2 regions of the Streptomyces sp. NPDC002888 genome follow, and region 1 is predicted to be linked to the other one. Evidence: riboswitches for the same ligand, from Rfam matches in the RefSeq annotation. Region 1 holds a riboswitch; the other holds the start of a gene.

Region 1 (4,101 bases):
GGAGGCGCGCATTCCGCGCCTCCCGTCAACAGCGTGTGAACATCCGGGAGACCTCACCGACTCCCGGACGACCTCAGGGGTTGATCCCCTTGCTGCGCAGCCAGGCCCCCGGGTCGATGCCCGAGCTGCTGCCGCCCGGGTGGACCTCCAGGTGGAGGTGGGCACCCGTGACGTTGCCGGTGGCGCCGACACGGCCGATGACGTCGCCCGTGGCGACCTTCTGGCCGACGCTGACGCTGATGGAGGACTGGTGCGCGAACCAGAGCTCCGTGCCGTCGTCGAGCGTGAGGATCGTGCGGTAGCCGTAGGAGCCGGCCCAGCCCGCCTCGGTGATGGTGCCGCTGTGGACCGCCTTGATGAGCGTGCCGGTGGGGGCGGCGAAGTCGAGGCCGGTGTGGTAGCCGGAGGACCAGTAGGAGCCGGCCTGACCGAAGGTCGAGGTGATGGTGTACGAGGAGGTCGGGAGCGTGTACTCCTTGGCCAGCTCGGCGAGGCGCTCGGCCTCGGCCTTGCGCTTGGCCTCCTCCTCCACCTTCTTCTTGGCGGCGGCGGCCTTGGCCTTGGCCTCCTGCTCCGCCTTGGCGGCGGCGTCCGAGGCGGCCTTGGCAGCGGCGGCCTCGGCGGCGGCCTGGGCCTTGCTCTCCATCTGGCCCTGCTGCGACTCGGCCTGGGCCATGATGCGGCTGCGCAGCGACTCACCGGCGTCGGCGGCGCTCTGGGTGGTGTCGTCGGTGCTCGTGCCGACGCTGCTGAGGGCGGCCGCGGCGTCCTCAGCGGCTTCCTTGTCGTCCGTCAGGAGCGAGCCGACGGAGGGCAGGTCGGGCATGGAGATGGAGACCGGCGGCTTGCCGGTGTTGGCGCTGGCCATGCCGCCCGCGCCGACGGCGGCGATGACGCCGACGCCCAGGACGGTGGAGCTGCGGGCGAGCCCGCCACGCTGCTTGGCGACGCGGTGCCGGCCACGTACCGGGCGAATGGACTCCGCGGTGGGGTTCCACTCCTCCCAGGGGCCCTCGTCGGTGCGGTAGTCGCCGTAGCCGAAGGTCTCGGTACTGCGGCGGCTCGGCGCGGGGGCCTCGGGGGCAGGCGGGTTGGACGCCACGAAGGCGTACTCCTTTCCTTCCGTGACGCCTACCGGGTTAGCTGACGGGTTCGGAGCGGGAAGGTCTCCTACGCGCGTATACCGGCCGTGAGTCCACGGCGGCATCCACGTGATTCACCCCAAGGTGGTGGTTCCCCGGTTCCCTTGCGGGATTCGGCGCGTGAGCACGGAGCCGTCTCTTGTGACGGCTGGGACGACCGCGCTGCGTTATCGAACGTTAATAGACACGGGGTCAGGTTTCCAAGCTGTTCCGCTTGATCATTAACATTTTTCGCCGTGGACTTACGGCCCATGAACGGCTAAAAACGGGCGAGTTGGCCGCGCGGCTGACCACATACGGTTTCTGACGTTACGTCAGTCGTTATGCGGAGCGGGGCGGATCCCTCACACCCTGTGACGACGGCCACCGGCGCCCCCAGAACACACCGATGGCCGGGATTCGTGAGAATCCCGGCCATCGGCCTTCAGTAGCGGGGACAGGATTTGAACCTGCGACCTCTGGGTTATGAGCCCAGCGAGCTACCGAGCTGCTCCACCCCGCGTCGTTGACTCAAGTGTACGGCATCCGCGGGGTGCGAAGCACCACGGTTTCGCGGTGGGGTCCGAGGCGGTGTGATCACGCTTTCGAGGCGGCGTGATCGCGCTGGTGAGGCGGCCGATTCCGGTGACGGGATGCGGCTGACTCCGGTGACGGGATGCGGCTGACTCCGGTGACGGGTGGTCAGCCGAGCAGGTGGCCGTTGGGGGCCTTGGCCCGCTGCGCGTACTCCGGCAGTACGACGACCTCGGCGCCGCCCGCCACCAGCACGCCCGTGCCGTCGGCGCCCTCGACGAAGGTGTCGGGCTCGCGCCAGGCCGTGACGACCCGCCGTACCCCCGCGTCGAGGACCAGCCGGGCGCAGGGGGCGGGCCGGGAGGCGCGGCGGGCGCACGGTTCGAGGCTGCTGTAGACGGTTGCGGACGCGAGCCTCGGGTCGGCCGGGTCGATCTTCGCGAGGGCCGCCTCCTCCGCGTGCACGACAAGATCCCCGCCCTCCCGGGAATGCCCTCGCGCCAGTTCCGTCCCGTCGGCCGCCACGACCACCGCGCCCACACTGAACGCGGTCTCCGACGGCGGACACAGCGCCGCGAGCTCGCAGGCGAGGGCGAGCCAGTGCCGGTCGGCGGGGGACACCGACCCGGCGCTGCCGGGTGCCGTCGGTTCGTAGCGCATCAGCACGACGTCCTCGATGCGCCGTGTCTCGACGAGCCGCAGCCGACCGCCCTGGTAGGCGCCCGGCCCGAACAGTCGAGGTGCCTCGGGGTCGCCCACGAAGAGGGGCGCGAGGACGAGCTGGAGTTCGTCGGCGAGTTCCTGCTGGAGCAGCTGGGTGTGGATGGTTCCGCCGCCCTCGACCATGAGCCGCCGTACGCCACGTACGTCGTGGAGGTGCTCCAGGAGCCCGCGCCAGTCGAGCTCGCCGCCCAGCCCCACGACGTCGGCGTCGATGCCGCCCCGCCGGGCCCGTTCGGCGCCCTTGTCCGTCGTATAGAGGACCTTCTCCCCGCCCGTGTGCCAGAACTGCGCCGCCGGGTCCAGCTCACCCGAGCCGCTGACCGTGACCTTGAGCGGGAACGCGGGCTTCCCCGCGGCGACCCGGGCCGCGCGCCGCTCGGGCGAGTTCACCAGCAGCCGGGGGTTGTCCGCGCGGATCGTGCCGGCGCCGATCAGGATGGCGTCGACGGAGGCCCGTACCTCGTCGACCCGGTCGAAGTCGGCCGGGCTGGAGAGCAGGAGCCGCTCGGGGCCGGTGTCGTCGAGGTAGCCGTCGAGGGAGACCGCGGCGGACAGCAGGACGTAAGGGAGAGGCATCTACGCACTCCATCGTGGGACGGGAGCATCTGAGGACAGGGGTGCCGAGGACGGGAGCATCCGGGTCTTGGTTCAAGTTTGAAACAAACCTACACTGGTCGCATGACGACCCGCTGGCTCACCCCCGAGGAGCAGCGCGCCTGGCGCGCGTACATCGCCACCACCATGCTCCTGGAGGACGCGCTCGACCGGCAGCTCCAGCAGGAGGCCGGGATGCCGCACATCTACTACTCCATCCTGGCCACCCTGTCCGAGACACCGGAACACCGACTGCGCATGACCGATCTCGCCGAGCAGCTGAAGATCACCCGCAGCCGGCTGACGTACGCGGTGGCACGCCTGGAGAAGGACGGTCTGCTACGGCGCGAGGGGTGCACGTCGGACCGCCGCGGCAGCCTCGCGGCGCTGACCGACGAGGGACTCGCGGTGCTGGAGCGGGCGGCGCCGGGGCACGTGGAGACGGTTCGCGCCCACCTCTTCGATCACCTCAGCCCCGAGCAGGTGGCGCAGCTGGAGGAGATCTTCACGGGGATCACGAAGGGACTCATGGGGGACGGGCCGGGGGACGGCCAGGGGGACCTGCCGTGGCTGCGGCGTTCATCCACAGGGTGTGCAGGAACGGGATGACCCGGCGGGGCAACGGCGTTAAGCCTGATGCGGGACAACGGCGTTGGGCCTGATGCGTGACGCATGAGGCGCGCGCCACAAACGTGTTGCTTCAAGTTTCAAGCAGGGGTAGGGTCCCGATCCGAGGATGTGCTTCAAATCTGAAGCAGATCCTTGGATCGATCAGCGATGGACCCGACCCCGGAGGCCCCGCATGCCCGCATTCCCCGCCGCCACCACGCGCTCCCGCGTCCGGGTACCGCTGCGCTTCCACGACGGCTACGGCGTCGACGCCGAACTGGTCACCTTCCACGGCCTGGCCGACGGCCAGGAACACGTGGCCGTCGTCCTCGGCGACCCCGGCCCCGTCCCCCTGGTCCGCCTGCACTCCGAGTGCCTGACCGGCGACGTCTTCGGCTCCGCCCGCTGCGACTGCGGCCCGCAGCTGCGCGAGGCGGTCGAGCGGATCGCGGAGCGCGGCGGCGTTCTGCTCTACCTCCGCCAGGAGGGCCGCGGCATCGGCCTCTACAACAAGCTCGAC
Region 2 (4,101 bases), on a different contig from region 1:
GGCCTGGTCCCGCAGTGAGCCCAGTCGCTGCTCGGCCGTGTCCGCCCGCTCCTTCGCGCCGTTGTACTTCTCGGTGGCGGCCTCCGCCTCCTGGTACAGCTGGTCCACCTTGGCCTTGACCTGCGCCGGGGTCAGGTTCGGCTCTGCGTGTCCGGTTCCGTCGAAGCCCGTCGCGGTCGCCGCGCCCGCCAGGGCGAGCGTTGCGGCCGTCCGGGCCGTATTGCCGCTGAGCGAGCGCTGTCTGGGCTTGCGGTGCGCTGCCACGTGGACCTGCACGTCCTTTCGTACGACCGCCATGTCCGTACGCCGGGGGAGAGCGCACGGCCGTCGGGGGCGTAGCCGCGGGGGAGCGGACGTACGACCGCCGGGGACGGTTCCGCGTCCGGCGGCGGCCTGCACAGGGGAGCGAGCCGCCGCCGGACCTTCTCGGCGGTGGTGGCCGACTGCCGCCCCTGGCCCGGGCGGCGGTGGGGAGCCGGTCACCTGGGGGAGGACGTTAGGCCGCAGAGTGACGCGCATGTAACGCGTTGTGCGGAACTGGCGTGAGCGGACCGAAGGGTGACCTTAAGTGACCGTGATCCCGTTCCGGGCTCGCCGCCTTCACGCAGAGCGATGACCGAACTGGGGATTCCGGAACACGCGGTTGTGACGGAGTGCTATGGGGCGCATATATGCAACCAGTGGGCCGGTGTCGGACGGCCTGCGGCCCCTCATTAGGCTCCGGCTTCATGGACGTACTCATCCATCTCTTCGTCGGCCTGCACATCGTCGGCATCGCCTCCCTCCTCGGCGGCTTCCTCACGCAGATGAAGGCCATGGGCCAGGGCACCGCCCGCTTCGTCCCCGCGATGCTGCACGGCGCGCTGACGATGCTGGTCACCGGCGTGATCCTGGTCGGCCTCAACCAGGCCGACGACCAGCCGGTCAACAACATCAAGATCGGCGTGAAGCTGGCCCTGCTGATCGTGATCCTGGGTCTCGTCTACGTGAAGCGGGACGACGAGAAGGTCGACAAGGGCCTGTTCGGGCTGGTCGGCGCGCTGACCACGGCGAACATCTTCATCGCGGTGCTGTGGACGTGACCTCGGCCCTGACGGCCGCCCAGGCCGCCCGTACCGCACCCGCGGCGACGGCCAGCCACACCGCCACCGCGATCCACAGCAGCGCCTGACCGGGCCCCTTCAGCCATGAGACGTCGAGGGCGGCGGCGACGGACAGCATCGCCGCCGCCGTCATCCCCATCGGGAACGCCGTCGCCCAGCGGCACTCGTCGTAGTGCGGGCGCGGCCGGACGCATTCGGCGATGAGCAGTACGGCGTACCAGCACAGGTCGAGCACGAGCAGCCCGATCGTCACGGTGCGCAGGACGCCGCCGTCGTCGTCGTTCCACAGATACAGGCGCGCGCTGTCGGCGGCGAGCAGCTTCGACCCGGCGAGCGCCGAGATGGCGAGCGCGCCGCCCGCGATCCACTGGTCGCCCGCGCCCTCGGTCACCTGCCGGGGGTCGAAGCAGAACAGCGCGGCGCAGTAGAGCACCAGACCGAGCCAGAAGAGCACCAGAGCGGCGTGCGCGAGCCAGTCGGTCGCCTCGGCCCCGGAGAGGGTGGCGGCCAGTACGGCGAGCCCCTGCGTGGCCACACAGCCCAGGAACACCGTCCCCGGCATGCGCCGCCGCCAGCGCAGTACGACGGTGAAGAGCAGCCCCGGCCACAGCACCGCCGACAGCGCCAGCAGAGCCGCCGCGACGGTCTGCTGTCCCAGGGCCGAGAAGCCGGTGCCGAGCACCGTGGTGGCGGCGACCGCCGTGAGCGCGCCCGGCGTGGCCGCCTCCGCCACCCACCTCTCGCGCTCCCACAGCAGCCGTACGACGAAGTGCGCCGCCAGGGCCAGCCACGCGGCCGACGCCGCTCCGAGGGCGACCCGGGACAGCGCCTCGTACCCCGCCGACCACAGACCGACCGCCAGGATGCCGGTCGCCATCAGAGCGGCCCCGGTCGCCGGCGAACGCTGCGCCCACCAGGCGCGGAGGGGGGAGGTTCGGGGCATGCCCCGATGCTAAGGAGCCACCTCGCCGCGGGCGCGGATAAGGCACTCCACGCGCGCGTGCCCCCACCCGGTCGGCCGCCCAGGTGTCTCAGGCCGGTCGTACGACGCTGTAGATCGACGACTCGCCGTCGTAGTAGATGGACTCCTCGCGGACGTACGCACCCGGCTTCGGGGCGTGGATCATCATGCCGTTGCCGATGTAGAGGCCGACGTGGCTGATGTCGTCGTAGAAGAAGACCAGGTCACCGGGCTGGGCGTTGGCGAGGGAGACCGTGGTGCCGGCGTTGACCTGGTCGTAGGTGACGCGGGGGAGGTCCACGCCGGCGGCCTTCCAGGCAGCCTGGGTGAGGCCGGAGCAGTCGTAGGAGTCCGGGCCGGTGGCGCCCCACACGTACGGCTTGCCGATCTGGGCGCGGGCGAAGGCGAGCGCCTTGTCGGCCTTGGTGGCGTACGAGGAGTCGGCGGGGGCCGACGAGGACGAGGAGGACGACGAAGACGAGGACGAGGACGAGGACGACGAGGGGCTGTCCTGTTGGGCCGCTGCCTCCTCCTGGGCCTTCTGCTGCGCCGCCTGCTGCTTCGCCAGCTCCGCCGCCTTGCGCGCGGCCGCTTCCTGCTTCCGCTTCTCGATCGCCGCGAGTCGCGCCTTCTCCTCCGCCGTCAGCTTCGACAGCAGCTCGCGCGCGTCGGATAGCTTCGTCTGGACGGTGGTCTTGGCGGTCTTCAGGTCGTTCTGCGAGTCGGTGAGCGTGGAGAGGCTCTCGCCGGCCTCCTGGCGCTTCTTCATCGTCGCCGACTGCTCGGCGAAGTAGTCGTCGACCTCCTGCTTCTGACGACCGGTCATCCGGTCCATCAGCTGGGTCTGGTCGAAGTAGTCCTGCGGGGAGTCCGCCAGCAGGAAGGTCGCGGTGTCGGGCGCGGCCGCGCCGGTGCGGTACTGGGCCGCGGCGTATGAGCCGAGCCGCTCGCGCTCCTCGTTGAGCTTCTGCGCGCGCTTGGCGACGTCGTCGAGGAGGGTGTCGACCTGCTTGCGCTGCTTCGCGGTCTTCTCCTTGGCCGCGTTGTACTTCTCGGTCGCCGACTCCGCCTGACGGTAGAGGTCGTCGACCTTCTTCTCGACCTCCTCGAGGCTCGGCTTGTCGTCCGCGGGTGCGGCGTTCGCCGTCTGGGAGAGCAGGGCCACGGAGGTGAGGGCGGCCGTGGCGAGGGCGGGCGTGCGTATGCCCGCCACGCGCGTGCCCGCAGAGCGGGGCTTGCGGTGCTGCGACGCCAAGGGAGGCGACTCCTTCCATCGTCCGCCTACCGGGTTAGCTGTCGGGTTCGGGCGGGTGGTTCGGAAGGGTTGCCCTACGGCCCTCTCCCCGTCAGGAGAGTCGGGCCGATTCACCCCAAGGTCTCGGTGGGTCCCCGGCTCCGGCCGGCATGTGCGGCGCGGGCGGACTCGGCGGAGGCCGCGCGGCCCGGCGACGTTCGCCGGTGGGGGTCGTACGGCCTGCCCGGCACGGTAGCCAACTGGTGTGGCCCCTGTGAAGGTTGATGGGTGATATGCCCGATACATTTTCGTGACCCGGGCTCAGGTGTCGGCTTGGGGTGACCAGTGTGGTGAGTTTTGGGTCAGGTTATGCATGTTTGGTGCACGCATTGCTGACCGTAATGAGGTGGATTCGGAGGGTGGGAATGTGGCGTGATGGTCGGGTCCGGAAGATCCTCGGCTTCTGATTCCGGGGATGTTTTCGGGGCGGCGGTCGGTTGTCGGTGGGGCGCCCTAGACTCGGAGAGCGATGAGCAGCCTCTTTGACGACAGCTTCCTGGCGGACCTCCAGGCCCCGAAGGGCCATGGGGAAGAGCCTCCGCCACCGCCCGACGACGATCACGTACCGGAGCCGATCCCGGACGATCTGTTCGGCGGGAAGTTCGACGTGCCGCCGGACCGGGAGGCGTACTACCGCGACGGCGCCCCGCGCCCGGCGGTGGACCCGGCCGCGCTCCTGGAGGGGCTGAACGAGAACCAGCGCGCCGCCGTCGTGCACTCCGGTTCCCCGCTGCTCATCGTGG

Evidence for each region. A riboswitch is a leader RNA that binds a small molecule or an ion and turns the genes downstream of it on or off. The one in region 1 is predicted to bind cyclic di-AMP.
Region 2: another riboswitch for cyclic di-AMP. It lies ahead of ACFYWX_RS07145 (NlpC/P60 family protein); the one in region 1 lies ahead of ACFYWX_RS42815 (M23 family metallopeptidase).

Annotation. Positions count from the first base shown of each region.
Region 1 covers NZ_JBIAPU010000040.1:21,983-26,083, forward strand. Annotated here, with positions in the region: gene ACFYWX_RS42815 (M23 family metallopeptidase) at 74-1,102, opposite strand; cyclic di-AMP (ydaO/yuaA leader) riboswitch at 1,114-1,271, opposite strand; tRNA gene ACFYWX_RS42820 (tRNA-Met) at 1,571-1,644, opposite strand; gene ACFYWX_RS42825 (dihydrofolate reductase family protein) at 1,824-2,954, opposite strand; gene ACFYWX_RS42830 (MarR family winged helix-turn-helix transcriptional regulator) at 3,057-3,581, shown strand; gene ribA (GTP cyclohydrolase II) at 3,775-4,101, shown strand, end outside.
Region 2 covers NZ_JBIAPU010000003.1:366,407-370,507, reverse strand. Annotated here, with positions in the region: gene ACFYWX_RS07160 (NlpC/P60 family protein) at 1-264, opposite strand, end outside; gene ACFYWX_RS07155 (hypothetical protein) at 729-1,082, shown strand; gene ACFYWX_RS07150 (tellurite resistance/C4-dicarboxylate transporter family protein) at 1,060-2,046, opposite strand; gene ACFYWX_RS07145 (NlpC/P60 family protein) at 2,135-3,319, opposite strand; cyclic di-AMP (ydaO/yuaA leader) riboswitch at 3,327-3,488, opposite strand; gene pcrA (DNA helicase PcrA) at 3,828-4,101, shown strand, end outside.